2 regions of the Gallaecimonas pentaromativorans genome follow, and region 2 is predicted to be linked to the other one. Evidence: riboswitches for the same ligand, from Rfam matches in the RefSeq annotation. Region 2 holds a riboswitch; the other holds the start of a gene.
The links. A riboswitch is a leader RNA that binds a small molecule or an ion and turns the genes downstream of it on or off. The one in region 2 is predicted to bind cyclic di-GMP.
Positions count from the first base shown of each region.

Region 1: linked by a shared signal. The riboswitch ahead of EDC28_RS18280 (Ig-like domain-containing protein) and the one ahead of EDC28_RS10730 (MotY family protein) in region 2 are both predicted to bind cyclic di-GMP.

Region 1 covers NZ_RJUL01000012.1:66,176-80,558, forward strand. The annotation lists gene EDC28_RS18275 (prealbumin-like fold domain-containing protein) at 1-1,678, shown strand, start outside; gene EDC28_RS18280 (Ig-like domain-containing protein) at 1,721-3,895, opposite strand; cyclic di-GMP riboswitch class I at 3,965-4,039, opposite strand; gene EDC28_RS20060 (hypothetical protein) at 4,276-4,467, opposite strand; gene EDC28_RS18285 (sigma-54 dependent transcriptional regulator) at 4,606-5,970, opposite strand; gene EDC28_RS18290 (ExeA family protein) at 6,139-7,761, shown strand; gene EDC28_RS18295 (general secretion pathway protein GspB) at 7,764-8,480, shown strand; gene mioC (FMN-binding protein MioC) at 8,530-8,967, shown strand; gene mnmG (tRNA uridine-5-carboxymethylaminomethyl(34) synthesis enzyme MnmG) at 9,342-11,237, shown strand; gene rsmG (16S rRNA (guanine(527)-N(7))-methyltransferase RsmG) at 11,230-11,856, shown strand; gene EDC28_RS18315 (ParA family protein) at 11,874-12,674, shown strand; gene EDC28_RS18320 (ParB/RepB/Spo0J family partition protein) at 12,684-13,598, shown strand; gene EDC28_RS18325 (ATP synthase subunit I) at 13,970-14,353, shown strand; gene atpB (F0F1 ATP synthase subunit A) at 14,366-14,383, shown strand, end outside.
Region 2 covers NZ_RJUL01000005.1:176,753-191,135, forward strand. The annotation lists gene fliR (flagellar biosynthetic protein FliR) at 1-389, shown strand, start outside; gene flhB (flagellar biosynthesis protein FlhB) at 386-1,519, shown strand; gene flhA (flagellar biosynthesis protein FlhA) at 1,526-3,592, shown strand; cyclic di-GMP riboswitch class I at 3,782-3,869, shown strand; gene EDC28_RS10730 (MotY family protein) at 4,216-4,977, shown strand; gene EDC28_RS10735 (sigma-54-dependent transcriptional regulator) at 4,977-6,293, shown strand; gene fliE (flagellar hook-basal body complex protein FliE) at 6,303-6,635, shown strand; gene fliF (flagellar basal-body MS-ring/collar protein FliF) at 6,647-8,329, shown strand; gene EDC28_RS10750 (FliG C-terminal domain-containing protein) at 8,316-9,311, shown strand; gene EDC28_RS10755 (FliH/SctL family protein) at 9,314-9,973, shown strand; gene EDC28_RS10760 (FliI/YscN family ATPase) at 9,970-11,286, shown strand; gene EDC28_RS10765 (flagellar FliJ family protein) at 11,286-11,705, shown strand; gene flgN (flagellar protein FlgN) at 11,665-12,093, opposite strand; gene EDC28_RS10775 (flagellar biosynthesis anti-sigma factor FlgM) at 12,090-12,350, opposite strand; gene flgA (flagellar basal body P-ring formation chaperone FlgA) at 12,410-13,045, opposite strand; gene flgB (flagellar basal body rod protein FlgB) at 13,242-13,622, shown strand; gene flgC (flagellar basal body rod protein FlgC) at 13,624-14,061, shown strand; gene EDC28_RS10795 (flagellar hook assembly protein FlgD) at 14,071-14,383, shown strand, end outside.

The DNA.
Region 1 (14,383 bases), on a different contig from region 2:
TATCAAGGTCGTGATCAATGACAACGGCGGTACCTTGCAGGTCAGTGACTTCCCGCTCTTTATCGACGCCATGCAGGTCACCAGTGGCCAAAGCAACAACCTGAGTGCCGGTAGCTACACCGCGTCTGAAACCCAACAGTTCGGCTATCAAGCCAGCAGTTGGAGCGGCGACTGCGCTGCTAACGGTTCGGTCAGCCTGAGTGTTGGCGACAGTAAAACCTGTACCATCACCAACGACGACATTTCACCCACTCTGACCCTTATCAAAGTGGTGGTGAATGACGACGGCGGTACCCTGCAGGTTGGTGACTTCCCGCTCTTTATTGACGCCATGCAGGTCACCAGTGGCCAAAGCAACAACGTCAATGCCGGTAGTTACAACGCCTTTGAAACCCAGCAACCGGGCTATGCCGCCGGCAGCTGGACAGGGGATTGCGCCGGTGACGGCTCGGTCAGCCTGAGCGTGGGTGAAAACAAAACCTGTACTATCACCAACAACGACATCGCGCCGCGCCTGCGGGTCATCAAATACCTTGATCCCACAGACGATGGTGGCCTGTTCAACCTTTACATCGACGGCGGCCTGTACGCCTCTGATGTAGGCCATAACGGCACCAACGGCTTCGTCAATGTCCTGGCCAACGCCCAGCACACCGTCAGCGAACAGGCTGGTAGCAATACCAACCTCGACAGCTATGACGCCACCATCGGCGGCGACTGCGCAGCAGACGGCACCATTACCCTGGGTCTGGACCAAGAAGGCACCTGTACCATTACCAACGTCAAACGCGGTATGGCAGAGGTGATCAAAACCGTAAACGGCTTGCCGCTGATGGCGGGCGAGGCCTATACCTTTGAGATCCGCCTCGGTGACGGTACTGGCGGCGCCATTGCCAGCGCCACCGCCAGTGGCCCGCTGGGTAACGGCGAAGCGGTGAGCTTCAGCTGTAACGGCACCACCGAGAACTGCGTCAATGTGGACGGCATGGCCAAGCTGAAAGTGAACGTGCAGTACGCTTTCTGCGAAACCAACATGCTGCCCGGCTGGGCTAACACCAGCCTCGACGGTGACACCTGGTTCGTACCGGGTGGCGGCAACCCCGACGTGGATAACTCCACCGAATGTATTGCCTTCACCCTGAGCGCCGGTGAAACCCGTAGCTTTAACATCGAAGACACACCGCCTCCCGGTGGCGACGCCAGGACTATCGGTTTCTGGAAAAACCACACCAGCTGCGACGGCCGTGGTAACCAGGATGCCGTTCTGGATGCCAACCTGCCCATCACCCTGTACCCCGGCTTTGTCATCGGTAACCCGATGAACCTGGATGGTGACAGTGGTGACCAGGAAGCCTGCCCGTTTGCGGTAGACCTGTTGGATAAACGCTTGGTTGCCGACCCGGATGTGGTTCGTGACGGTAAGAAAAATGCTGGCGATGCCGCCTATGGCCTGGCTGCCCAGTATGTGGCTTACCTGCTGAACCAAAACGCCGGTGCCGGTACCTGCCCTGCCGCCAGCAGCGCCGCTGCCCAGGCAGCCACTCTGCTGCAAAGCATCAGCTTTGATGGCAGCAAGGTCTACTTCAAAGGAGGTAAAGGGAAAGGTGATGCCGCCCTGGCCAACAGCCTGGCCGGTACTCTGGATGCCTACAACAACAATAACCTCTGCCCGCAGTAACGGCAGACCTCATAAAAACGGCGGGTTAAACCCGCCGTTTTTTTATTTGTTGCGGCCCTTGCCGCCACCACCGGTGGAACCGCCACTGGTGCTGCCGGAACTGCTGGCCACACCTATAGTGACCGTGGCACTGGCCGAGGCGGTGCCGTCGGTGACGGTGTAGCTGAAGCTGTCGCCGTTTTTAAAGTTACGGGCCGGGGTGTAAATCAGGTTGTTGCCGCTCTGGGTGACGCTGCCCTTGCTGCCTTGGGTAAAGCTGCTGATGGACAGGGTGTCGCCGTCGGCGTCGGTATCGTTACTCAGTACCGCAATCACCACGCTGCTGCCGCTGGTGGTGGCGCTGTCGTTGTTGGCAACCGGCGCACTGTTGGTGCTGGAGGCCGGGTTATCCACCACATAGGTGGCGCTGCTGCTGACGCTGTTTTGGTGCTGGCTGGCACTGACTTGCACAGTGTAAAAGCCGTCCACCGCCGTGCTGGCAGAGCTCACCACCAGGGTGGTGCTGGCACTGCTGCCGGGGGCAAGGCTCAGGCTGCTGGCGCCCAGGGTGGCGGACCAGCCGCTTGGCAGGGATTTGGCCAGGCTAACGGTACCGGTGGCACAAGCGGCAGAATCGTTATTGGTGACACTGACGGTATAGGTGGCTGCGCTACCAGCGGCCAGCCAAGGGCTTTGACCGGGGCTCAGCACCACCGATGGGGCCTTGGCGACGCAGCTGTCGGCGCTGCTGCCAGAGGCAATCACCGAGACCTCGGCGGTGTCGCCACCGGCGCTCAGGGTATCGACCTGCACATTGCCGCTCTGGTAGCTGTAACCGGCCACCAGGGCTGGGTCGTAAAAGTCGGTGTTGGTGGTGCCAGAACCCGGGGTCATGTCCAGCAGGTACTGGGCATTGCCGTTGCTGGGGTCCACTTCGTGGAACACCACGCCGTTTTCAAAGTTGGCGGTGGCCAGGCTGCTGTCCAGCCCGGTGGGCTGGCGGTAGCTCAGGTAGTAATAGGTGCCATCGCCCTTGGCGATTTTGATGGCTTTTTCGTAGCCGCTGGTGCCGGCATAACCGCCCAGGGTATAGACGCCGCCGTTGCTGGCATCGGTAACATTGAGCCAGCCCAATGCCTCACGGTTACGGGCGCCGAACAGGGCCAGGCCTTTGCCCATGGGGTCGGTGATGTCGCCGTATTCGGAGCTGGTGCAGCTGCTGCCTTCAACGTTGGCGCCGCATTCCAGGGCGTGGGCGTGGTACAGACCCATGCCGTGGCCCATTTCGTGGGTGATGATCTGCCAGTTGGCCACCTGGCCGTTAATGAGGGACACCGCCGGGTTGCCACCCACGGTAGACAGGCCGGTAAAGCCGCAGCTGCTGGTTTTGGGGGTAATGAACACGTAACGGCTGTAAGCGCTCAAATCCACGCCATTGGCGCTGGCCGCTTCTTTAAAGGCCGGTACCACGGTATTGAAATCGCACTGGCTGGAGCTGACCCCCAAGGTGTACCAGCCGTAAACGTCGCCGCTCAGCCAAGCCTTGTTCTGGGCGTTTTCCATGATCACGTCGTTAACGGTGCCAAACACCAGGCTGTTGATGGCGTCTTTGGTCCAAGGCTGCTGGGGGTCGTCGCTGAAGTTGGCCAGCACCACCAGGGTCTTTTGCTCGCCGGTCACGGTACCAGAAGCGCCGGCAGTGCCGCCGTTACTGGTGGTGGTGCTGCCGTCGGCGGCCATCACCAGGATGTTGCTGTCGTCCACCAGCATTTCGCTGCCCAGCATGGCGCCGCCGAGCTGCACTTCACCTTTGCCACTCAGTTTGCCAAGGCCTTTGCCCTTGAGGGGGATCTGGTCGCCAAAGGGGGTATTGAGCAGGTACTGGTGACTGAAACTGCCGTCTTCGTGGTCGGCCACCAGGGTTTGTACTTCCCCACTCATGGCCACAGGTTGCTCCAGGTAGGCCAGCACCGACGCGTCCAGCCCTTGTTGTTTGCCAGCCGGTATCAGCAGCTCCACCGCCGCTTGCGGGTCGTTGTCGGCCAGGGCCAGCAAGGCTTGCTGGCGGGCCTGGGCTTTGGCTTCCAGGCCGTGGGCCTTGCCATTGGCATGGCTGTTTTTAATGAGTTTGACCAGATCCTGGGTCAAATCCCGTGCGTTATCGGCAGGGGCGGCGCCATAGGCGGTGGCAGACATCAATAGGGCAGCGGATAGCAGGCTAAGGGCTGGACGTTTCAACAGGATCTCCTCATAAACAGCAGAGAAAGATCCTCAAGCCAGCATAGGCCCGAAGCAGGGATTCTCTCTTTCGGCAGCCGGGCAACCCATAAGGGGCCCCTGGCTTTGCGACCTTCGGTTACCCGAAGTGTGCCTTTGTCAGGAGAGGATCTTTCTTAGGTAAAATTGTCGCCTTGGAGGGTCCGGTTCCGCGGGTCAGCAGGGTCTGGCTGAAGGCAATAATTCCCGGCAGTTGGGCCAGGACGGCGTGAACATTAGCACGGGCTTATTGAATAAAAAATAAACAAGGCGGGGTGGGTGAGCCGATCAGATGCCTACTTTTCACGCAGCTGTCAGCTAACTCATTGACCGGCAACCACTTGGCCTGAGGGCTGCGATTTTCAGCGCCTGCGCGATCTGCGCCGTGGATCACGATCTTCATCCCAAAGATGCACCGGTTCTTCTTCCAGCAGGTATTGCAGGGTCCTGAGGCTCCATAACAGCAGCGCCCGATGGGGCAGCCCCGGCTCGTCGACAATTTGTGCCAGCCGTTCCAGACGCAGCTGCTGTTGCTGTGGCGTTTGTGCTGTCATGGACTGCTTCCAGCTGTTGTGGGTCTAGTGGATTTTGCAAAACCCAAGCCACAACGGCTCACCAATATTTATCAATGCCTTAGCGAATTAAAAGCCACCCCAAGGGTGGCTCTTGTTGCACAAACGGAACAGGCGGCGTCAATTAAGCTGATGTTTGTCCATCAGGCGGTACAGGGTCACCCTGGAGACCCCCAACAGCCTGGCAGCCTCCGATACATTGTGCTGGGTAAAGGCCAGTGAGGCGATCAGCGCCTCGCGCTCGGCGCCTTGCCTGGCCGCATCCAGGCTCAGCACCCGGGTGTCCTGTTTGGGGCTTTTGAGCCCCAGATCTTCGGCGCTTATCAGCCGGTTTTCGCTCATCACCAGAGCGCGGCGGATGCGGTTTATCATCTCCCGTACATTGCCAGGCCAGCCATACTGGTTGATGGCCACCAGTGCCTGCTGGCTAAGGCCCCTGGCCTTGCTGTTGTGGTCAAGGCTGAATTTTTGGAAGAAAAACCGTGCCAGCAGCTCTACATCGCCCGGCCGCTCCCGAAGGGGCGGTACCCGAAGGTGCAGCACATTGAGCCGGTAGAACAAGTCTTCACGAAAACGCCCCTCGGCCACCGCTTTGTCCAAGTCCACATGGGTGGCGGCAATCACCCTTACATCCAGGTTAAGGCTCTGTTCCCCTCCCAGGCGCTCGATGCTGCCTTCTTGCAAAAAGCGCAGCAAATTGACCTGTAATTCAAGGGGTAAGTCTCCTACTTCATCCAAAAACACGGTGCCGCCCTGGGCCATTTCAAAGCGCCCCAACTTGCGGCGCAGCGCCCCGGTAAAGGCGCCCTTTTCATGGCCAAAGAGTTCCGACTGGATAAGGGTTTCCGGCAAGGCGCCGCAGTTAACGGCAATAAAAGGCCCCTTGCGGCGGGCCGAGCGCTGGTGGATGGCGCGGGCGATAAGCTCTTTGCCGGTACCACTTTCCCCCAAAATGAGCACCGGCGCATCTACCGCCGCCACCTTACGAATTTGGCTAAAGACCTGCATGATTGGCTGGCTGGCGCCGACCATCTGGCATTCATCCAGGCAAGAAAGCTGCTTCTCGCCCATCTCCCGCAGACGATTGATGCCGTAGGCGTGGCCTAGGGTGGCCTGCAGGAAGCTGACCTTGCCGTCCAGCGGCAGGGTGTAAAAGTCATAGCAGTTTTCGTAGATGAGCCGACAGAAATCCTGGTCTTCAAGCTCTTCGGTGCGGGTGAGGACTATCCAGGCGGGTGCGTTGTTGTCGCAAAGAACGTCTTCAAGCTCATCGCGCTGGCTATCCTTCAACGGGCACACCCTTGCCAGTGCTACCTCGTAGCCGTTTTGGGCCAACATCATCCTGGCTTTGGCGGGGCTGGTGACCCGGTCCAATTGCCAACCTGGCAGGCGGATATCTTCGCTGGATGACGACAGATCCAAAAACAGTGCTTTTCTTTGCCCCTCCTGTCCTTGGCAAGGCCACTCGTATTCAACTTTATTCACGTGGCTACCACTTAGGCCTTGGTCCCAGTGTGCAAAGTTTAGTTGCCTGCAATACACAGCAGCAGCGGCCACAACGAGTGTTAATAGATTGTTCACCTAGTGATCCTGCCATGTAACAGCGGCAATTTCGGACTACTGTTAAAACAGTCACTCTGTGGTTTAGGTGCCATGTACAACCACTACTTCGGGCTGACTGAGTCGCCCTTTTCCATCGCACCGGATCCGCGTTATCTGTACCTGAGTGAGCAGCACAAGGAAGCACTGGCCCACCTCCTTTACGGGATCCGTAACGACAACGGCTTTGTGCTCTTGACCGGCGAAGTGGGCACCGGCAAGACCACGGTCTGCCGTTGCCTGCTTGAACAGCTGGGCGAGCACACCGACTTGGCCTTTATCCTCAATCCCAAATACTCGGTGCTGGAACTGCTGGCAGCCATTTGCGACGAGCTGGCCATTCCCTACACCCCCGGCAGCACTTGGCTTAAAACCTATATCGATGCCCTTAACCGCCACCTGCTGGAAAGCCACGCCAAGGGCCGGCACACCGTGCTTATCATCGATGAAGCCCAGAACCTCTCCAGCGAAGTGCTAGAGCAGCTGCGGCTACTCACCAACCTTGAGACCAACCAGCGCAAGCTTTTGCAAATCATCCTGCTGGGCCAGCCAGAGCTGCTGACAATGCTTGCCAAACCGGAGCTTCGCCAGTTGTCGCAGCGCATCACCGCCCGCTTTCACCTCGGCCCTCTGAGCGCTGCGGAAACGGCGGCCTACGTGCAGCACCGCCTGGCGGTGGCCGGCCAGGAGCAGCCACTGTTTTCAGCCTCGGTACTCAGGCGCCTTTATCAGCTCTCCAAAGGGGTGCCGCGGGTTATCAACCTGTTGTGCGATAGAGCGCTGCTGGGCACCTACAGCCAACGCAAAACCCGGGTCAGCAGCGCCATCCTCAACCAGGCGGCGCGGGAGTTAAAAGGCCAGTCGCAACCGGCAGGGCGCCGCCGCCTTTGGTGGTTGCTCACCGCCCTTGGCGCCGCAGTGCTGCTGGCGGGCTACCGCCTGGCCTGGATACCGGGCGCTTCTCTTAACGCCGTTGAAGCCAAGGCCATGGCGCTGGCGCCTACGCCTATTGCCCAAGGCACCGGCGCCGAACCTAAACCGGCAACGGCGCTGGCATTTGATTGGCAGTGGCCAGAGGGGCTCGCCATTGAGCTAAGCCAGGCGGCGGCCTTTACCCGGCTTTTTAACGCCTGGCACCTCGATTACAAAGCCGCCGAGCAGCCGTCGGTATGCCAGTTCGCAAGAGACAACCAGCTAGGCTGCTTTAGCGAAAACGCCAGTTGGCAGCACCTCACCGCCCACAACAGGCCGGCAGTTATCGGTATCAATGCCGGCAGCCAGCATTATTTCGCGCTGCTGTTAAGAGTCAGTGGCGATCTGGCCGAACTCGACAGAGGCGGCAACCAGGATCTGGTGCCATTGGATGACGTAAAAGCGCACTGGGACGGCAGCTACACCCTGCTGTGGCGGATGCCACCCGGTTATGTCGAGCCGCTAAGGCCCGGCCAGCAGAGCCTCGCCGTTGCCTGGTTAGAGCACCAACTGGCCGAGATCCAAGGCAGAGCCGAGCGGTCTTTGCCCGACAACCACTATGACTTTCCCCTGTTTCGTGACGTTAAAGCTTTCCAATTCAGCCAGGGCCTCGCTGCCGACGGGGTAGTGGGCCCCCAAACCAGCATTCGTTTAACCAGCCTGACCGACGGCAGCGTGCCGTTGCTCTTCCCCCCCGAGGGCTAGCCATGTCCTATATCCTGGAAGTGCTCAAGCAATCGGAGCGCCAGCGCCGCCAAGGCCAGCAGGCCCCGGGCCTCGACACCCCGCAGGCCATGCCGCCACCGCCAAAACCCAAAGGCGCGTCCTTGCTCCCTTATTTGCTGGTATTGGCCGCCCTGCTCGCCGCTTGGCTGTTCTGGCCAAGCGCGCCGGCGCCGGTAAAAATGCCCACCGCGAAGGTCAAATCGGCCGCTCCCGGGCTTGACCCAAAGGCGCTGAGCCCAGTCACCCTTGAGACCGAGCAACCCATTTTGCAAACCCCAGCCGCGCCGGTGGAAAATCGTGCCGATAGCAAGCCGCCTTCCTCTGAGCTGGCGCAGGCAACGCTGCCGCCACCCATTGCCGAGCCAGTAGCTGTGCCGGCTAAAGAGCCGGCCACCAAGACTGATAGCGAAGCCCCTGCTCCCGAAGCCGAACAAACCGCACAAACAGAGGCGGCTGACACCGAACAGGCCCTGCCCAGTTGGCGGCAACTGCCGGTGGATGTGCAGCGGCAGCTGCCGGCACTGGTGGTAACGGTGCACATCTATGCCAAGGAACCCAAAGACAGGCTGGTGAAAATAAACAACCGGGCTTACGGCGAAGGGGCCAAGCTCGGTAATGGCCTGACCCTTACTGCCATTACTCCCGATGGCATCGAGCTTGAATACCGGCAATGGCGTTTTACCATGCCGGCCTATTGAGGCGGGGACCTTGGGTTTATGATAGGGCCAGTCATACGGAGGCCTTATCTTGTCTGATATCCATATCCTGGTGGGCAGTACCCTGGGCGGCAGTGAATATGTTGCCGATGCCCTGTGCGAAACCCTGCAACAGCACCAACATCAAGTACAGATTCATCTCAGCCCCGATCTGGGATCTCTCCCTACCAGCGGTATTTGGCTGCTGTGCAGCTCAACCCACGGCGCCGGGGACTTGCCCGATAACATTCAGCCTTTTGCCGAGCAGCTGGCAGGCAAACCCGATCTGAGCCAGATCCGCTTCGCCGTCTTTGCCATCGGCGACAGCAGTTACGACACCTTCTGTGAGGGGGGAAAACAATTGGAAAAGGCCATGATCGCCTGCCAGGCAACTGAAATCTGGCCAAGGATCGACATCGATGTACTGGCAGAACAGTTGCCAGAAGATCTGGCTAACGCCTACTTAGAAGCTCAGATCAGTAAAATTTGATCCACATCCCAGCCCTTATTTCAGATCAAAGCTGTGCATATCTATGGATCTTACCGGTGGGAAACCGGTGTTTATTCACTGATTAAGATCCAACACCTACCACCCCTGTGCATAACTAGCCAAGTTGATCCCAGCTCATACAGAGTGGGATCAACCTTTATCAACATGATCTGATCGACTCCATGATCCTGTCTTGATTGATCTTTTTAGTGTTACCCACAGATCCGGCGCGATCTAATAGATCAAACAGTAAAGGATCTTTAAAAAAGATCTTTGATCTAATACTGGATCACTGAGCCGATCACCGACTTGGTGAGCGCTGCGCTTCGGAGTACAATGCGCGGCTCTCTATCAGTCTGGCGTTGAGGTTCTCAATGGATAATCCGCATCACTTTGAAGTGATCGTTGTCGGTGGCGGTCATGCCGGTACCGAAGCGGCAATGGCGTCTGCCCGCATGGGCCGCCGTACCCTGCTGCTGACCCATAACATTGATACCTTGGGCCAGATGTCCTGTAACCCGGCGATCGGTGGTATCGGTAAGGGCCACCTGGTCAAGGAGATCGATGCCTTGGGTGGCTTGATGGCCACTGCCATCGATCACGGCGGTATTCAGTTTCGTACCCTCAATGCCTCTAAAGGCCCGGCGGTGCGTGCCACCCGCGCCCAGGCTGACCGCGCCCTGTACAAGGCCTTTGTGCGAAGCGCTCTTGAGAATCAGCCCAACCTGACGTTGTTTCAGCAGCCTTGTATCGACCTCATCGTCGAAGGCGACACGGTCAAAGGCGCCGTTACTCAGATGGGGCTCAAATTCTATGCACCTACCGTGGTGCTGACGGTGGGCACTTTCCTTGGCGGGCGCATTCATATCGGCCTTGATAATTTTGAAGGCGGCCGCGCAGGCGATCCGCCGGCCAATGCCCTGTCCAAGCGATTACGTGAACTACCGTTTCGGGTGGATCGCTTAAAAACCGGTACACCGCCGCGCCTCGATGCCCGCAGCATCGACTTTTCCCAGATGGAAGCGCAGCCCGGCGACAACCCGACGCCGACCTTTTCCTTCCTGGGCAATCGCCAGCAGCACCCGACCCAGATCAACTGCTACATCGCTCATACCAGTGAAGCGACCCATGAAGTGATCCGCGCCAACCTCGACCGCAGCCCCATGTATGCCGGGGTTATCGAAGGTATTGGCCCGCGCTATTGCCCGTCCATCGAAGACAAAGTGGTGCGTTTTGCCGACAAGCAAAGCCACCAGATCTTCTTGGAGCCAGAAGGCCTTACCACCCACGAGGTCTATCCCAACGGTATTTCCACCTCGCTGCCCTATGACGTGCAGCTGGCGATCGTCCGTTCGATCAAGGGCCTGGAAAATGCCCACATCATGCGCCCTGGCTATGCCATCGAGTACGATTTCTTTGATCCTCGGGATCTGAAAAGCACCCTTGAGACCAAATTCATCAAGGGCCTGTTCTTTGCCGGGCAAATAAACGGCACCACCGGTTACGAAGAAGCCGGGGCCCAAGGCCTTATTGCCGGCCTTAACGCCGCGCGCCTTGCCCGTGGCGAGGAAGGCTGGGCGCCTCACCGCTCCGACGCCTACATGGGGGTGCTGATCGACGATCTGTCCACCCTCGGCACCAAAGAGCCCTACCGCATGTTTACCAGCCGCGCCGAATACCGGTTGCTGCTGCGGGAAGACAACGCCGACCTGCGCCTGACCGCCAAGGGCCGCGAGCTGGGCCTGGTGGACGACGTGCGCTGGCAGGCCTTTAGCGAGAAAGTGGAGCTGATTGAACAGGAGGCCCAGCGCCTCAAGGGCCAATACGCTCACCCCGGCAGCCCCCAGGCCGAGGCACTCAACACTTTGCTTAAAGCGCCGCTGACCCGCGAGAACAGCCTTGAAGAGCTGCTGCGCCGCCCGGAAATGACCTACGACGCGCTGATGAGCATCGAGGGCTTCGGCCCGGCCCTTGGCAACGAGCAGGCCGCCGAGCAGGTAGAAACCCAAATCAAATACGCCGGTTACATCGAGCGCCAGAAAGACGAGATTGATAAAATTCTGCGTAACGAGCACACCTTGCTGCCAGCGGATCTGGACTACAAAAACGTCAAGGGGCTGTCCAACGAGGTGATCGTCAAACTGAACGATGCCAAGCCGCAGACCGTAGGCCAGGCTTCGCGCATCTCCGGCATCACCCCGGCGGCCATTTCCCTGCTGCTGGTGTATCTCAAGAAGCAAGGTCTGTTGAGGCGTGAACATGCTGCGTAAGCGTCTGGACCAACTGCTGGCCGAGACCAGTCTTGAGGTGACCGGTCATCAGCGCGAGCTGCTGGTCAAACTGGTGGAACAGCTCGACAAGTGGAACAAGGCCTACAACCTCACCTCGGTGCGCGACCCCTTGGATATGGTGGCCAAACATATTGTTGATAGCCTGGTTGTGAGTCCTTACTTACCATCTGGTGCCATTATCGACGTGGGTACAGGCCCTGGGCTGCCCGGGTTGCCGCTGGCCATCATCAACCCGGACAAAACCTTTGTGCTGCTCGATTCGTTGGGCAAACGCATCCGTTTTATTCGCCAGACCTGCCATGAGCTCGGCATTAGCAACGTGACTGCCATTCAGAGCCGGGTTGAGGAACATCAGCCTGAGCAGCCTTATGCCGCCGTGGTCAGCCGCGCCTTTGCCTCCATCCAGGACATGCTTTCCTGGTGTGGCCACCTGACCGACCACCGCGGCGCTTTTTTGGCCATGAAGGGCCTCTATCCTGAAGAAGAATTGAACGCCCTGCCTGAGAATATCGAAGTTCGTGCGGTATATCCCCTTGCCGTGCCGGGTCTGGATGGTCAGCGCCATCTGATCGCGCTAGGATACGCGGATACCGAATAAATCGATAAGGGACGACAGTGGCAAGAGTTATCGCCGTAGCCAACCAGAAAGGTGGGGTTGGCAAAACCACCACCAGTGTCAATCTGGCTGCCTCACTGGCGGCTACCAAACGCAGGGTTTTGCTGATCGACCTCGATCCCCAAGGCAATGCCACCATGGGATCCGGGGTGGACAAATACGACGTTCCCCATACCGTTTACGACCTGCTGGTAGACGAAAAGCCGCTGGATGAAGTAGTGGTGAAAGACACCGTTGGCGGTTTTCACCTGGTTGCCGCCAATGGCGATGTCACTGCCGCCGAAGTGAAGATGATCGAGTTCTTCGCCCGGGAAGTGCGGCTGCGTAATGCCCTGGCCCCGGTACTGGACCAATACGATTACATCTTCATCGACTGTCCGCCGTCACTGAACCTGCTGACCGTCAACGCCATGTCGGCTGCCGACTCGGTGCTGGTGCCCATGCAGTGTGAATACTACGCCCTGGAAGGCCTGACCTCCTTGATGGACACCATCAGCAAGCTGGCCGCCGTGGTGAACCCCAAGCTGCATATCGAAGGGGTGCTGCGCACCATGTACGATGCCCGCAACCGCCTGGCCAATGATGTGTCCGATCAGCTAAAAGCCCACTTTGGCGACAAGCTGTATCGCACCGTTATTCCGCGCAATGTGCGCCTGGCCGAAGCCCCCAGCTTTGGCGCCCCGGTGATGTATTACGACAAAGCCTCCAACGGCGCCAAAGCCTACCTGGCACTGGCCGGCGAGATTTTGCGCCGCCACGACGAGGACACCTCCGCCCTGGCGGCGGCCAGCGGAGAGTAAGGGAATACCATGGTAAAGAAACCTCGTGGATTGGGCCGTGGCCTGGATGCGCTGCTGGCCACCAGCAATGCCAGCCGTGACCGTGACGACCAGCAGCCTGAACCCCAGGCCGCTGCCAGCACGGCGCCTTCGGCCAAGGAAAAAGAGCTGCGCCGCCTGCCGGTAGAGCAGCTCAGGCCCGGTAAATACCAGCCACGGCGTGACATGGTCCCCGATGCCCTCGAAGAGCTGGCCAGCTCCATCCGTGCCCAGGGCATTATTCAGCCCATCGTGGTGCGCCCGGTTGGCCCCGAGCAGTTTGAGATCATCGCCGGTGAGCGCCGTTGGCGGGCCGCGCAGATGGCTGAGCTGGAGCTGGTGCCCTGCGTGGTGCGGGAAGTGCCCGACGAAGCGGCGGTGGCCATTGCCCTGATTGAGAACATCCAGCGCGAAGATCTCAACGCCATGGAAGAGGCGGTCGCCCTCAAGCGCCTGATGGCCGAGTTCGAGCTGACCCACCAGGAAGTGGCCGATGCGGTGGGTAAATCTCGCACCGCTGTCACCAACCTGCTGCGCCTCAATTCCCTTAATGACGACGTCAAACGGCTGCTAGAACACGGCGACATCGAGATGGGCCATGCCCGCGCCCTGCTGGCGCTCAGTGGCGATGTGCAAAGCGAGACCGCCCGCCTGGTGGCAGGCAAGGGCTTGTCGGTTAGGGAGACCGAGAAGCTGGTCAAAAAGGTACTGGAAGGCAAACCGGCCAAGGTGGAAAAGCCGGTGGACCCGGATATTCGCCGCCTGGAGACCACCCTTTCAGAGCGTTTCGGGGCCAAGGTGGCCATCGATAACGGCCCCAAGGGCAAAGGCAAGGTCACCATCAGCTACGGCTCCCTTGATGAGCTGGATGGGATCCTCGCTCACCTTGGTGTGGAAACAAGCTGAGATGTTAACTATTAGCGGCTTTAACAAGATTTCGCTGATAAGGCTGTAAAAAAACAAATTAAAGCGCCATTAACGGCGCTTTTTTTTGTAAATAGCCCCATTTGTAGTAAAGCAACATCAAGTTAACAGGTCCCCTATGGCCGCTGATTGCTACTGGTGTTTGGGGCTGGGGTGCAAAAAGCCTCTTTATCGGCCATTTTCAGTATTAACCGGCGTTGGAAGACGACAAAACCTGAACAAAAAAGCCTGTTTTTTATAGGTACCTGTTGCTGTTCCCGATTTGCAATCAGGTTGCAAAACGGTATACTTTCGCCAGTTTTTTTGACCCCCCGGCGTTTAGGGACTTTTTTTCGGGGGGACTGGAGAAAAAAGTGACGAACAAACTGGCTACCGCCGGCCGCCGGCAAGCGTATCAGGTGGTAGCTCGCCAAGCCCTCGTGGTGTTGGTGGCCGTCATAATAATCACTGCCGGTTGGGGATGGCAGGCTGGTTTCTCGGCCCTTATGGGCGCCATTATCTGTGTCCTTCCCAACCTGATTTTTGCCCGCATCGCCTTCAGCCAGGCTGGTGCCAGGGCCGCCCGACAAGTGGTGTACGGCTTCTACAAAGGTGAAGCGGCCAAGCTCGGGCTGACAATTTTGCTGTTTGTCATTGTGCTCAAATGGGCTCCTATTCACGTGGGGGCCCTTTTTGCCGCCTACGGGGTGGGGATTGTGGCGCAATGGCTGGCACCAGTTTTGATTCAACGAAAATAAACGGGACCGACAATGTCTGGTAATGCTTCA
Region 2 (14,383 bases):
TGCTGGCGGGCTTTTTGTTCTTCAGCCTCGATGGCCACCTGGTGGTGACTGACGTGCTGGTAGAGAGCTTTGTCACCTGGCCGCCGGGGGAGAGCGTTTTTTCCCTGGATCTCAACCGTATTCTCGGCCTCTTTGGCTGGATGTTCGGTAGCGCCCTTATCCTTGCCATGCCCGCGGTGATTGCCATGTTGATGGTCAACCTGTGCTTTGGCGTGATGAACCGCTCAGCGCCGTCCCTTAACATTTTTGCCCTGGGTTTCCCTCTCGGCCTGTTGCTGGGCTTGCTGTGTGTGTTGCTGACGGTGTCCGGCATTCCCGGCCGCTTTGCCGATTTTGCCAGCCAGGCCATGGACCAGATGCGGCTGATGGTGGCCGGAGGCGTGCGATGAGCGAAAGCAGCAGCCAGGACAAAACAGAAGCCCCCTCGGCGCGCCGCCTTGAAAAGGCCCGCGAAGAAGGGCAGGTCGCCCGTTCCCGTGAGCTGCAAAGCGCGGCTCTGGTGCTGCTGGGCGGAGTATTGTTGCTGTCGCTCTCCAAAGGTTTTGGCCACTTTGCCGATGCGATAATGCACCTGCAGTTTGAGCTCGAATACAGCGACAGTAACGACCCGGCGATGATGCTTAAACACCTCGGCGAAGCCGGGCGGCTTGCCATCAGCGCTTTTGCTCCGCTTTTTGTGATCATTTGGCTGGCATCGCTGGTCAGCGGCATGTTGCCCGGTGGCTGGTTGCTGTCCATCAAGGCCCTGGCTCCTAAATTCAGCAAGCTAAATCCGCTCACCGGTATCAAGCGGATGTTTTCGTCTCAGAGCCTGGTGGAGCTGCTCAAATCCATGCTCAAGGTGTCCCTGCTGCTGCTGGTGCTGGCCTGGATGCTGTGGGACAACTGGCTGGTGCTGATGGGGCTTAATCGCCAGCCGCTAGGCATGGGTTTGGAAAGCGGCCTTCGCCTGCTGGCGCTGGTTTTTATCTGGCTGGGGTTGGTGCTGCTGTTTGTCGCTATTTTGGACGTGCCCTTCCAGCGTTGGTCGATGCTCAAAAAACTGCGCATGAGCAAGCAGGAAATCAAAGACGAGCACAAGCAGAACGAAGGCAGCCCGGAAGTGAAAAACCGCATCCGCCAATTGCAGATGCAGATCTCGCGCCAGCGTATCGACCAGCGTGTGCCCAAGGCCGACGTTATCCTCACTAACCCCACCCATTACGCGGTGGCCATCAAATATGACCCGGATGCCGCCGAGGCGCCTTACCTGGTAGCCAAAGGCTCCGATCAGCTGGCCCTTCGCATCCGCGAAGTCGCCGGCCAGCACGATAAAACCATTCTTGAGCTGCCGGAGCTGACCCGGGCGCTCTATCATTCAACGCGGATAGACCAAGAAGTGCCGGCAGGGCTTTATAACGCCGTGGCCCACGTGCTGATGTACGTTATTCAGCTCAATGCCTTTAAGGCCAATGGCGGGCGCAAGCCGGCGCCGTTGCCGCAATTTAAAATTCCCGCTTCATTAAGACGAGATAGGTAAACCAAGGTGAAGTTGCCCTTTATCAGTTCTTACGCCGCTATTCCGCTGGTACTGCTGTCCGTACTGGCGATGATGATTTTGCCGCTGCCACCTTGGCTTATCGACACCCTTTTTACCTTCAACATTGTGCTGGCGGTGCTGGTGCTGCTGGTGGCGGTATCGGCCAAGCGGCCATTGGACTTCTCGGTGTTCCCGAGCATTCTGCTGATTGCTACCCTGATGCGCCTGACCCTGAACGTGGCCTCCACCCGGGTGGTGCTGCTAAACGGCCATAACGGCTCGGACGCGGCCGGTAAGGTGATCCAGTCCTTCGGGGAAGTGGTCATCGGCGGCAACTATGTGGTGGGGATGGTAGTGTTCGTCATCTTGATGATCATCAACTTCGTGGTGATCACCAAGGGCGGCGAGCGGATCTCCGAAGTGGCGGCCCGCTTTACTCTGGACGCCTTGCCTGGCAAGCAGATGGCCATCGATGCTGACCTCAACGCCGGGGTTATCGACCAAGGCCAGGCCAAGCAGCGCCGCCAGGACGTGGCCAGCGAGGCTGACTTCTACGGCGCTATGGACGGGGCCTCCAAGTTTGTGCGCGGCGATGCCATCGCCGGCTTGATGATCCTGGTGATTAACCTTCTTGGCGGCTTGGCCATCGGGGTGTTCCAGCATCATTTGTCAGGCAGCGATGCCTTCAAGCTTTATGCCTTGCTGACCATAGGTGACGGCCTGGTGGCCCAGATCCCCTCACTGCTGCTGGCAACCGCCGCCGCCATCATCGTGACCCGGGTCAACGACGAGTCGGAAATGTCCGACCAGGTGCACCAGCAACTGCTGGCCTCGCCACGGGTGATTTGGACCGCGGCGGCGGTAATGGTGATGCTGGGTATCATTCCCGGTATGCCCACCGCAGTTTTCCTCGGCTTTGGCGCGGTGCTGGCCTTTGCCGGCTGGCGCCAGGGTTTGGTCAAACCCGAGCAAACGCCGGCCCAAGACCTTGAAGAGCTGTCCGACAAGCTCACCCGTGAGCAGCCTCTGGCCTGGGGCGACTTGCCCTATGTCGATACCCTCTCTATCGACCTGGGGTATCGCCTGGTCACCTTGGTGGACAAAAGCCAGGGCGCCGAGCTCTTGGCCAGGGTCCGAGGCGTGCGCAAAATTCTCTCCGAGCAAATGGGCTTTTTGGTGCCGGAAGTGCGTATCCGCGACAACCTGCAACTGGGGGCCAGCGAGTATCGCATCAAGCTCGGCGGGGTGATGGTTAGCCAAGGCGAGGTGGACCCGGAGCGGCTGATGGCCATCCAGAACGGCGACGTTTACGGCAAACTCGATGGTGAACTGACCATAGAACCGGCCTACCAGATGGATGCAGTGCTGATCGCGGTGGACCAAAAAGCCAAGGCGTTGAACCTCGGCTACTCGGTGGTGGATAGTGCCACCGTGATTGCTACCCACCTTGGCAAGGTGATGCGCGAGCACTTAGAAGAAATCTTCAGCCATGACGATGTCATTGCCCTTGGCGACAGGCTCAAATCCCACTCCGAGAAGCTTTTTGACAGCCTCAATGCCCAGTTAACCCCTATCCAGCAGCTGCGGGTGTATCGCCAGTTGCTGGCCGACCAGGTCAGCCTGATGGACATTCGCACCATCGCCACCACGTTGGTAGACAGCTGCGAGCTCACCAAAGATCCCATCTTGCTGGCCGCCGATGTGCGTTATGCACTGCGCCGCAGCCTGATCAAGGCCGCCGTGGGCGACAAAGAGCAACTGGTGACCATGACCCTTGACGACAAGCTGGAACAGACCCTGCTCAAGGCCCTGAACCAAGCCCAAGCCGGTGGCAAGGTAGCGCTGGACAGCTTCCCCATCGAGCCGAGTCTGCTTGGCAAGCTGCAGCAGGTGATGCCGCAGCTCAAGGATGAAATGCAGCGCCAGGGCCATTCACCGGTACTGCTGGTGACGCCGCAATTAAGGCCCTTGCTGGCCCGTTACGCCCGCACTTTTGCCCGTGGGCTCAAGGTGCTTTCTTACAACGAAGTGCCAGAAAAGATGCATATTGATGTGGTCGGAACACTTGGGTAAGCCCCGGCTGGCGTGGGAGTTTCCGATTTAACCATTTGATTTTATGAGTCAATTTTGTTGCAAGAAGAAACATTAAATTTTTCATAATTTTGAAGGTAGGCACTTTACGCAGCCAGGATGTAAATATATGCTTACCCCGTGACGTTAATGTTCCGTTCAAGTTTTGGAAAATTGATGTCTCGACTTGGCTGCCGATAAGGGCAAACCATGGCGAAAGCCTGGGACGCAAAGCCTCCGGTCTAAGGAAGTTCACTTCTAAGATAGCGGGGTTGCCAGAGCTAAGGTGTTGTCGACAGTGGCAGACATGACGTTGCCGCTCTGTTCTAACGGGCAATCCTTTCTCGTAATAGTGCAAGAATTTGATTTTCAAGCGCTATTTCCTTATCCAGCTACTCATTTTAAAACTTTGAGTAGGCACGATCGATATGTACGCTGCAACTGGAACCAAGCTTTCCTCGACCCCCCCAGGTGGGTGATCAAGCTGCAGGTAGTGGGCTTTAGGCACTGCTTCACTTGTTTTTTGCTGGTTGAGGAAAGAAATGCACAGATCATTTCTGGCAATGCTAATGCTGGGTGGCTTGGCTTTTTCGTCCGCTGCTGCGGTTGAAACCTTCAGGCCACAAATGGACAACGTTGCGTGGCAATTTTCCGGGGATCATTTTGCTTGCACCCTGGCACTGCCCATCACCAATTTTGGTGAAGTGCGTTTTGTCCGTTATGCCGGTGAACCGCTTACCCTGGTGGTGGAGCCCAGTATTCATTTGTCATCAACCAAGGACATCGCGTTGTCATGGCATAACCCGCCTTGGCTTACGCCGCTGCAAAGTCCCCGTTATGACTCCACAGGCAAGCTGCCGCTGAACTTCGGTGAAGCGGAAAGCAAAGCACTGCTGGAAGCCATGGACAAGGGACTGTGGGGCAAGGTGTCCTTTCCTGCAGAAATCGTGGAGCTACCCAGTGTTAAATGGCAGCAGGCGGCCACCGCCTTTCGCCATTGCCTGGACGTGCTGGCCCCTATGTCTTACCGCCAGGCCAGGGACATGTCCCTGTTTTATGCTTCTGGCGCACGGGCTTTGACTTTGGAGCAGCGTCAGCAGCTTCGTAGCCTGAGCCGTTACGTGGCCCTTGATAAGGGCGTAGACAAAGTGTTGGTGGACGCTTTTACCGATGATACCGGTGACCACCTTGCCAACCTGCAACTGGCCAGAGAAAGAGCCGCGGATGTTAAAGCGGCCCTCCTTGAAGCCGGGATGTCCGCAAAGCTTATCCAGACCCGCGCCCATGGCGATCGTTATCCATCCACCAACAATCAGACTGCCCAGGCCCGTGAGCAAAATCGGCGGGTGACCATCCGGGTGATCAGGAACCGGTTAGGGAAACGATGATGGAAAAGACCATATTGCTTGTAGATCCGCGAGGGTCTGAAGATCCGGTATACCAAGAAATAAAACAAGCCGGCTATCGGCTGCTGGTGGCCGAGGATTGCGCCACGGCGCTGGTTTGCCTGCATCAGGGCAACCCGGCGCTGGTGTTGGTGGATGCGGATCTGGATACGCCCATCAGTGAGTTTGTGGCTCGTATCCGCCGCTCCCACCCCAAGAGCCCGGTAGTGGCGCTGGTGAGGGGCAACCAAAGCGCCAAGGCCAGCGATGCCATGCGCCAGGGCGCAATCGATTATCTGCTAAAGCCTTTCACCCGCCAGCAGCTGCTGGGCATGATTGACCATGTGGTGGATTTGCACGAGCCCATCCCCAACATGGTGGTAGCTTCCCAGGCCGGGCGTCAGGTGCTGCTGCTGGCCAAAAAAGCGGCCCAGACCAGCGCCTCTATCCTTATCAGCGGCGAGTCCGGCACCGGCAAGGAATGCCTGGCTCGTTACATTCACGAGCAATCGCCCCGCGCTGCCCAGCCCTATGTGGCGGTGAACTGCGCAGCCATTCCCGACACCATGCTCGAGTCCACCCTTTTTGGCCATGCCAAGGGCGCTTTTACCGGCGCGGTACAGTCGCAAACCGGTAAATTCGAACTGGCCAACGGCGGCACCTTGATGCTGGATGAAATTTCCGAGATGCCGCTGGACTTGCAAGCCAAGCTGCTGCGGGTATTGCAAGAGCGCGAGCTGGAAAAGCTCGGCTCCAACCAGAAGGTTAAGCTCAACGTTCGCATCATCGCCGCCTCCAACAAAGATCTGCGCGAAGAAGTGGCCAAGGGCCGTTTTCGTGAAGACCTTTTCTACCGCCTCGATGTGCTGCCCCTTTGCTGGCCGGCGCTTCGGGAACGGCCTGACGACATCCTGCCCCTGGCCCGGTACTTCTTGCAAAAGTACGGCGAAGGCACCGCCTTTGAACTGCACCCTGAAGCGGCCCGCAGCCTGGTTTCGCACCCTTGGCCCGGCAACGTGCGGGAGCTGGAGAACGTCATCCAGCGCGCCCTTATTTTGGCCCGGGGCCTGATGCTCCAACCTGAGGACTTGATGCTGCCACGGGCCCAGGAATCGGTGTTTGATATTCCGGTTACCTCCTTGCAGGCCTCCAAGAAATGCGCCGAGTTCCAGCATGTGCTGGATACCCTGCGCCGCTTCAACGGCCACCGCCAACGCACCGCCAACGCCTTAGGAGTAACCACCCGGGCCCTTCGTTACAAGCTTGCTGCCATGCGTGAGCAGGGCATCGACATCAACCAACTTGTCGTCACTGGCTAAGGACACAACATGAAGATCGATACCATCAGTACCCAGGCCAGTCTGCTGCAACAGCTCAGTAAAATGAGCGCAGAAGCCGACGGCATTGCCCCCAACAGCCTGAACATCGGCTCGGACTCCCAAGGCAGCTTTGTTGATGCCATGAAAGCCGCCGTCAATAAGGTGGACTTTGACCAGAAGACCGCCGGTAGCTTAATCACCGCCGTGGAAACCGGGCAAAGCGACGATTTGGTTGGCGCCATGGTGGCCAGCCAAAAGGCGGGCCTGAGCTTCTCGGCCCTGGTGCAGGTTCGCAACAAGCTGGCGTCGGCTTTTGACGACGTCATGCGCATGCCGCTGTAAGGAAGAGGGACATGGCTGAACTCATTAATGCCGCCCCTGGCGGCTTTACCCTGAACTCGGGGTTTAAATCCATTGCCGGGCGCTGGCGCCGGCTGTCCGGCGACTCGCGCTCGGTACTGGTGATTGCCCTGCTGGCTGCCATTGTTGCCGCCGCCATCGTGGTAATGCTGTGGACCAGCACCCGCCACTACGTGCCGCTCTACGGCAAACAGGAGCTGTACGACAAGGCCACCATCATCGACACCCTCGAGAAGGAAAACATCGATTTTCGCCTCGACGGCAGCAGCGGTAACGTGCTGGTGCCGGAAGACCGCCTGGCTGATGCGCGCATGCGCCTGGCCGCCAAAGGGGTCAAGGCGTCACTGCCAGCCGGTTTTGACGAGCTGAACAACATGTCCACCCTCGGCACCAGCCAGTTCATGGAGTCGGCCCGTTACCTGCACGCCCTGGAAGGCGAGCTGGCCCGCACTATTATTGCCCTCGACCAAGTGCGTAGCGCCCGGGTGCACCTGGCGGTGCCCAAGCGTACTCTCTTTGTGGGCCGTGAAGAGCAAAAGCCCAGCGCGGCGGTGATGGTGGACCTGGCGTCTCCCTTAACCCCCAGCCAGGTGGAAGCCATTATCAACCTGGTGTCCGGTTCGGTGCCGGGCATGAGCACCGGCGCGGTGTCGGTGGTAGACCAAAAAGGCGAGCTGCTGTCGGCCGGTATCGGTGACATGAACGACCCGGCCCGTCTTTCCGGCAAGCAGATGGATTACACCAGCAAACTGGAAGACCGCATGACCCAGCGCGCCAGCAGCATGCTGCAACCGCTCTTGGGCAGCGACAACTTCCGGGTTGAAGTGGCTGCCGACGTGGATTTCTCCTCGGTCAACGAAACCCGTGAAGACTTGAACGCCAACCCGGTGGTGACCCGCGAAACCTCCAAAAAGGATAACTCCACCGACTCGGTTGCCTTGGGTATTCCCGGTGCCCTCAGCAACAGGCCGCCGGTGCCGGCCAACCAGGCCAATGGCCAGAATAACCAAAACGATCCGCAAAAAGCGGTGAGCCAGCGCGAAGAAACCAGCCGTACCTTCGAGACCGGCCGCGCCGTGACCCACACCAAATATGCCGAAGGCCGCCTGAGCCACCTGTCGGTGTCGGTGCTGCTCAACAGCGCCAAGGCCCCCGAAGGCGGCTGGACCCAAAGCGACCTCGACAAGCTCACCCAGATGGTGAAAACCGCCGTCGGTTTTGATGATAAACGTGGCGACCAGTTCAGCCTCAACAGCTTCAGCTTTGCCCCGGCGCCGGCGCCCATCCAGATGCCCGAGCTTAAATGGTGGCAAGACCCCATGTGGCAGGATTACATCCGCTACGCAGTGGGCGGCTTGATGGTGCTGCTGCTGGTGCTGTTTGGGGTGCGACCTTTGGTGCGCCATTTGGTCAGGCCCCAGGCGAGCGTCGATAAATCTGCTGCCACCGCCGAAGCCCTGGCCCTTGCCGAGCAAGCAGCCCAGGCCGAGAGCCGCCAAGGCGAGCTTGAAGAGGATGACGAAAACGCGATGCTGGCAACCTTGCCGCCGCCCGGCTCCGAGTGGGATGTCCAGCTTAAACACCTGCAGCTTTTGGTAGACAAGGAAACCGTGCGGGTAGCCGAAGTGGTCAAACAATGGGTGAGCAACAATGAGCAGCATCATGAGCCAGCGTAACGATCTCGATAAGGCAGCCATCCTGCTGCTGTCCATGGGTGAAGCCAACGCCGCCAAGGTGATGGCCCGGATGAGCCGCGACGAAGTGACCGCCGTGTCCATGCGCATGGCCAAGCTGCGTGGGGTGTCCACCCAGGAAGCCAAGGATGTGATGCAGCACTTTTTCGACCACTACCGTGAGCACAGCGGTATCAGCAGTGCCTCGCGTCACTACCTTGAGCGCACCCTGGACCTGGCCCTGGGTAAACGCCTGGCCAGAGGCATGGTCGATAGCATCTATGGCGACGCTCTGCGCCAGGAAATGATGGCCCTGCAGTGGGTGCCGGCCGACACCCTGGCCCGGTTCTTCCGCAACGAGCACCCGCAGCTGCAAGCGGTGCTACTGGCCTTCTTGCCGCCGGAAAACGCTTCGGCGGTGCTGGCCGCATTGCCGGAAAACATGCACGACGACATCCTGTTCCGGGTCGCCAACCTCAAGGAAGTGTCCGACCAGGTGCTGGACGAGCTGCGGGTTACCCTGGGCCGCTGCCTGGCCTTTGTCTCCGAGCAGTCCACCGCCAAGGTGGACGGTATCCGCCAAGCGGCTGACATCCTCAACCGCTACCAGGGCGACCGCGCTGCCTTGATGGACATGCTCAAGCTTCATGACACCGACACCGCCGGTATGGTGGCTGACAACATGTACGACTTCATGACCTTGGCTCGCCAGTCCGACGAAGTATTGCAGGCGCTGGTGCAAGAGATCCCCACCGAAACTTTGGCATTGGCCCTCAAAGGCGCCGAGCCGGAAGTGCGCGACGCCCTGTTGGCGGCGCTGCCCAAACGGATGGCCCAAGGTCTCGAAGATGCCCAACTGGCCATGGGCCAGGTGCCGCTCAGCCGTGCCAACCAGGCGCGCAGCGAGATCATGCAGCTGGTGCGCACCCTGCACGAACAGCAGCAGCTTAACTACCAGCTGTTTGAAGAAAAAACGGTAGCCTGACCATGGAAAAGCTCAGAGGAAACTACCGGCGCCATCGCTTTATTTCCCTGTCGTCCCTTAACGCCAAGGAAAGCGGCCAGACCGACCCCTTCCAGCAGGGCTATGACGACGGCTTTGTGCAAGGCCAGGAAAAGGGCCTGCACCAAGGCCTGGACGATGGCCGCCGCCAGGGCCAGGAGCAGGGCTTTAGCGAAGGTTTTAAAGACGGCAACGCCAAAGGCGAAGCCAGCGGCCGCGCCACCTTTGAAGCGGCCTTGTCGCCGCTGATGGCGGTGCAGCAGCAACTGGAAGCAGCGCGTCAGCAGCAGCTGGCCGATAACACCGACAGCCTCTGCGCCCTGGTGGAGCAGGTGGCAAGACGGGTTATTCACGCCGAGCTCAGCCTCAACCCCCGGCAAATCCTGACCCTGGTGGAAGAAGCGGTGGGGCGCCTTGATAGCACCAAAGGGCCTATCAAGGTGTACTTGAGCAGTGATGACCACCAGCGCCTGGCCAAGGTTGGGGTCAACCGCTGCGGCGACTATCCGTTGCTGGCCGACAGCGCCCTGGCCATCGGCGATTGCCGCCTGGAGAGCGACCAGCAACAGCTGGTTATTCACAGCGAAGATCGCCTGCAAAATTGCATGGAGCAGGTGCGCGGCGAGTTGGAGAGCGAGCAGTGACAGCCCTTTCCGAGCGTCTCAGCCGGGCCGCCGGCAAGCTCGGTGAGGTAGAGCTTGGGGATGTGGCCGGCCGCCTGGTTCGGGTGACCGGCCTCACCTTAGAGGTGGTGGGCTGCCGGCTGGTGATAGGCCAGCGCTGCCTGGTAGACACCAAAGGCTCTGGCCCGGTGCTGGCCGAAGTGGTGGGGTTTGACAGAGAAACCGCCTTTTTAATGCCCTATCGTACCGTCTCCGGGCTCTATTCCGGTGCCAGCGTGCGCCCTTTGGAAGACGAGTGGCGCCTGCCGGTAGGCCCGGCGCTGCTGGGCCGAGTGCTGGACGGCATGATGCAGCCCTTAGACGGCGGCCCGCCGCCGGCCGGCGAGCTTATTAGCCTTCACAGCCAGCCCCTTAACCCCCTCGTTCGTGCCCCCATCAAAGCGCCATTGGATGTGGGGGTGCGCGCCCTTAACGCCTTGTTGACCCCTGGTAAAGGCCAGCGCCTTGGCATTTTTGCCGGCCCCGGGGTCGGTAAAAGCGTGCTGATGGGGATGATGACCCGCTACACCCAGGCCCAGGTGGTGATCGTTGGCCTTATCGGCGAGCGGGGCAGGGAAGTACGCGAATTCATTGAAGACGCGCTGGGCCCCGAAGGCCTTAGCCGGGCGGTAGTCATTGCTGCGCCGGCCGACCAATCGCCGCTCCTTCGCCTGCGCGCGGCAGAAGTGTGCCATCGCCTGGCCGAGTATTATCGCGACCAGGGCCAGGACGTGCTGCTGCTGATGGACTCGTTCACCCGCTACGCCCAGGCCCAGCGTGAGCTGGCCCTTGCCATTGGTGAGCCGCCGGCAACCCGTGGTTATCCGCCGTCGGTGTTTGCGGCGCTGACTCGGCTGGCCGAGCGGGCCGGTAACGGCAGCGGCAACGGCTCCTTGTCAGCCTTTTATACGGTGCTCTCGGAAGGGGACGACCAGCAAGATCCGGTCAGCGACGCCGCCCGGGCCATCCTCGATGGCCATATCGTGCTGAGCCGAAGCCTGGCCGAAGCCGGCCACTACCCGGCTATCGACATCAACGCCTCCATCTCCCGGGTAATGCAGCAGGTTACCGATGGCGAGCACCGCCAATGGGCGCTGCGCCTGAAAAGGCTGCTCTCTCGGTACCAGCAGGTGCGGGAGCTGTTGCCCCTTGGCGGCTATCAGCCGGGCCAGGACCCGGAGCTGGACGAGTCGGTGCGCCGCTACCCGGCCATAGCTGCGTTCTTGCAACAAGATACCCATCAAGCGGCCGATTTTGCCGGCGCCGTGGCGGCCCTTAAAGAGGTGTTTAACTGATGTTTGAACGCTTTTTAGAGCGCCAGCAGGCGCTTCTGGACGAATTGGGCCAGCAGAAAAACCACAGCCGCCAGCAGCTCGAGCAGCATCGCCAGCGCTTTGAGATCCTTTGCGAGTTCGACCAGAGCCTGGGCCAGGTACAAAGCCACAGCGCCCTTTTTCACCAAAACCGCCTGGCCCTTCGTGGCCAGTTGGGGGAACTGCTGGCCAGCCAACGCCAGGAGATGGAGCTGGCCCAACTGGATTTGAACTACCAGCAGCAAATGCTGCTGCGCCAGTTCGGCAAGGTAAAGGGGCTGGAAGGGGTACAGCAGAAAAAGGACAAGGAAGTGCTAAGGCAGAACGAGCGGCGCGAGCAGCAGCAACTGGATGAGTGGATCAGCGCCCGTGGCCGTAGTCAACGAGGCCCTGGCCGCTAAGCTCGCCCAATAGCTCACGCTGGCTGGCCAGAATTTGGCCGTTACGCTCGTTAAGGGTCTTGCAGTGGGCCAGTTGGCTGCCAAGTTGCTGCCAAAGGGGCGCGGCTTTGTCAGCCATGTGCGTTGGCAGCTTGGCAATCAACTTGGCCATGCCCTGCTCGTTGGGGTCGACCCCCAAGCCTTGTAGCAAGGCGCTGCGCTCACGGGCATGTTCGCCAAGGCGGGCAAGGCTTGCCATCACCTCGGTGTTGATTGCGGCCAGCGCTTTCGCATCGGCCTGGCTCAACAGTTTTTCCTGGCGCACCAGCAGAGCTTGAAGTGCCTGACATTCCAAGGTGTCAGCCTTGATGGCTTGCAGCAGGGTCAGGACAGCTTCTTTGGCGCTCATGGCTGATGGGTTGCCAGGATAGATTCGGCCAGGCCGTCGGCGTCAAAGCGAATTTGGCCGGCTTCCAGGGCCTGGCGCACGGCGTTGACTTTATTGACGTCCACATCGGAGCTGCCCTGCATCACGGCGGCCAGATCCTGGTTGTTTATCTCGGGGGCCTGGCTCTTGGCCGGCGCCGCCTTGGTGTTGGCCACAGGGGCCTCGCTTTTAGCGCGGGGCGCCAGGTTGTAGACGTTGGTACTGGAGTCGATTTTCATAAGCGCACCATGGCGTGAGTTACCGTAACAAGGGTAAACGACCGGGGCGGAAAAAAACTTTAAAAACGCGTTTCCACCACGCCTTTTTCTACCACCCAGGCGCTTAGCTCCTTGCCTGACGACAAGTTACGCACCCGAATGCTGTCGCCTTTGCCGCCGTCGCTAAGGGCCTGGCCCTTCATGCTGGCCGTCACCCCCTTGACCCGCACCCGGATCACCACATCCTCGCCCTTACGCACCAGCATGGGCGGCGCCACCATGTTGGCCGCCAACACCTGGCCTGAGCGCAGGTTACGCCGGGCCTCATAGCCCAGTAGCTGGTTGGCGTCGGTGATAAAACCGCCGTAGATATCATCCAGCACCACAGGCCGGCGCACCAGATCCCCCTGGCTGAGGTTGTCGCCGCGGCGTACGCTGCGCCGCGCTGTCCATACCGACAAGGTGACGGTGACCTCCACCCTGGCCCGCAATTGCCACTGGGGTGACTGGCAACTGACATCGTAGGGAATGCGGCCCCAGGGCTTGTCGTTGGCATTGCTGGGCGCAAAGGCAAAGCCCGTTTCGCAAGGGGGCAGCTCCTTGGCGCTGGCTGGCAGCCAGGCGCTGGTTCTGACCTTGTAATCGCGCGGCCAGGCGGCTTGGCGGGCATAACTGGCCAAGCGGGCCCGGGCGTCGCTGCGAAGCGCTTGGCTCAAATCCCCTGCCCAGCTCAAAACCGGCAGGGTGAGCAGAAAAAGAGGAAGGGTGGCCTTCCATGGCGGAAGTTTTTGCTTCCGCCTGGCCTTCCTTTTGACAGTGTGTTGTTTGTAATTCATTGTTTTTGCTTGTCTTTAAAGTTGGCACAAGCCTTGTTTGTCAGATCGTATCGACATTGAGGAAGAGTTGCCAATTATGGGCATTAGTGTGGACAAAGCCTTGGGGGTACATCAATACGCCCTGGCCATGCAGGTGGAAAGGTCCCGGGTTATCGCCGGTAACCTGGCCAACGTCGACACCCCCGGCTATCTGGCCCGGGACTACGACTTCAAAACCGCCCTCAAGGACGTGGCCAGCGGTGTAGCCAACATGAGCAGCCAAGACCGTCTGCCGGACGCGGATTTCTCCAGCGACCTGCGCTACCGGGTGCCCATGCAGCCTTCCGAAGACGGCAATACCTCTGAACTTGGGGTGGAGCAAACCCAGTTTGCCTCCAACGCCATGGACTTTCAGACCAGCCTGACCTTTTTGAATCTTACCCTTGGCGGTATCCGCAAAGCGATAGAGGGACAGTAACGTGGCCTTTAACAGCATCTACGAGATAGCCGGTAGCGCCATGCGCGCCCAGACGGTTCGCCTGAACACCGTGGCCTCCAACCTGGCCAACGCCGACAGCGTGGCCGGCTCCGAGCAGAAGGCCTACCACGCCCTAAAGCCGGTGTTTGCCACCCTCTATCAAAGCATGGACGTGAGCGGCGGCCAAACCGGCCCGATGCTCGGCAACGCCACGGTGCGGGTAGCCGACCTGGTGCAGTCTGACCGCAATGTTGACCGCCGCTATGAGCCCAACAACCCCATCGCCGACGGCAAGGGCTTTGTTTATTACAGCAACGTCAACGTGGTGGAAGAGATGGCCGACATGATGTCTGCCTCCCGTACCTTCCAAAGCGCCGCTGATGTGATCACCCGTACCAACAGCATGCAGCAATCCTTGCTGCGTCTGGGCCAGTCATAAGGACCCCCAATGAGCGTATCCCAGGTAGACGGCAGCGCCAGCAACAGCGGTAGCGCCAGTAACGCCATCGCCAGCAACAGTGCCGCTGGCCTGCAGGACGAATTCCTGCAGCTGATGGTGGCCCAGATCAATAACCAAGACCCGTTGAACCCCATGGACGGTACCCAGTACCTGTCACAGCTGGCGCAGCTGTCCACGGTGGAAGGTATCCAGAACCTCAATACCCTGCAAAGCCAGGGCAATACCCTGCTCGATACCCAGCAAGTGCTGCAAAGCGCCCAACTGGTGGGTAAGGAAGTGAGCGTACCGGTTGAGAACATCA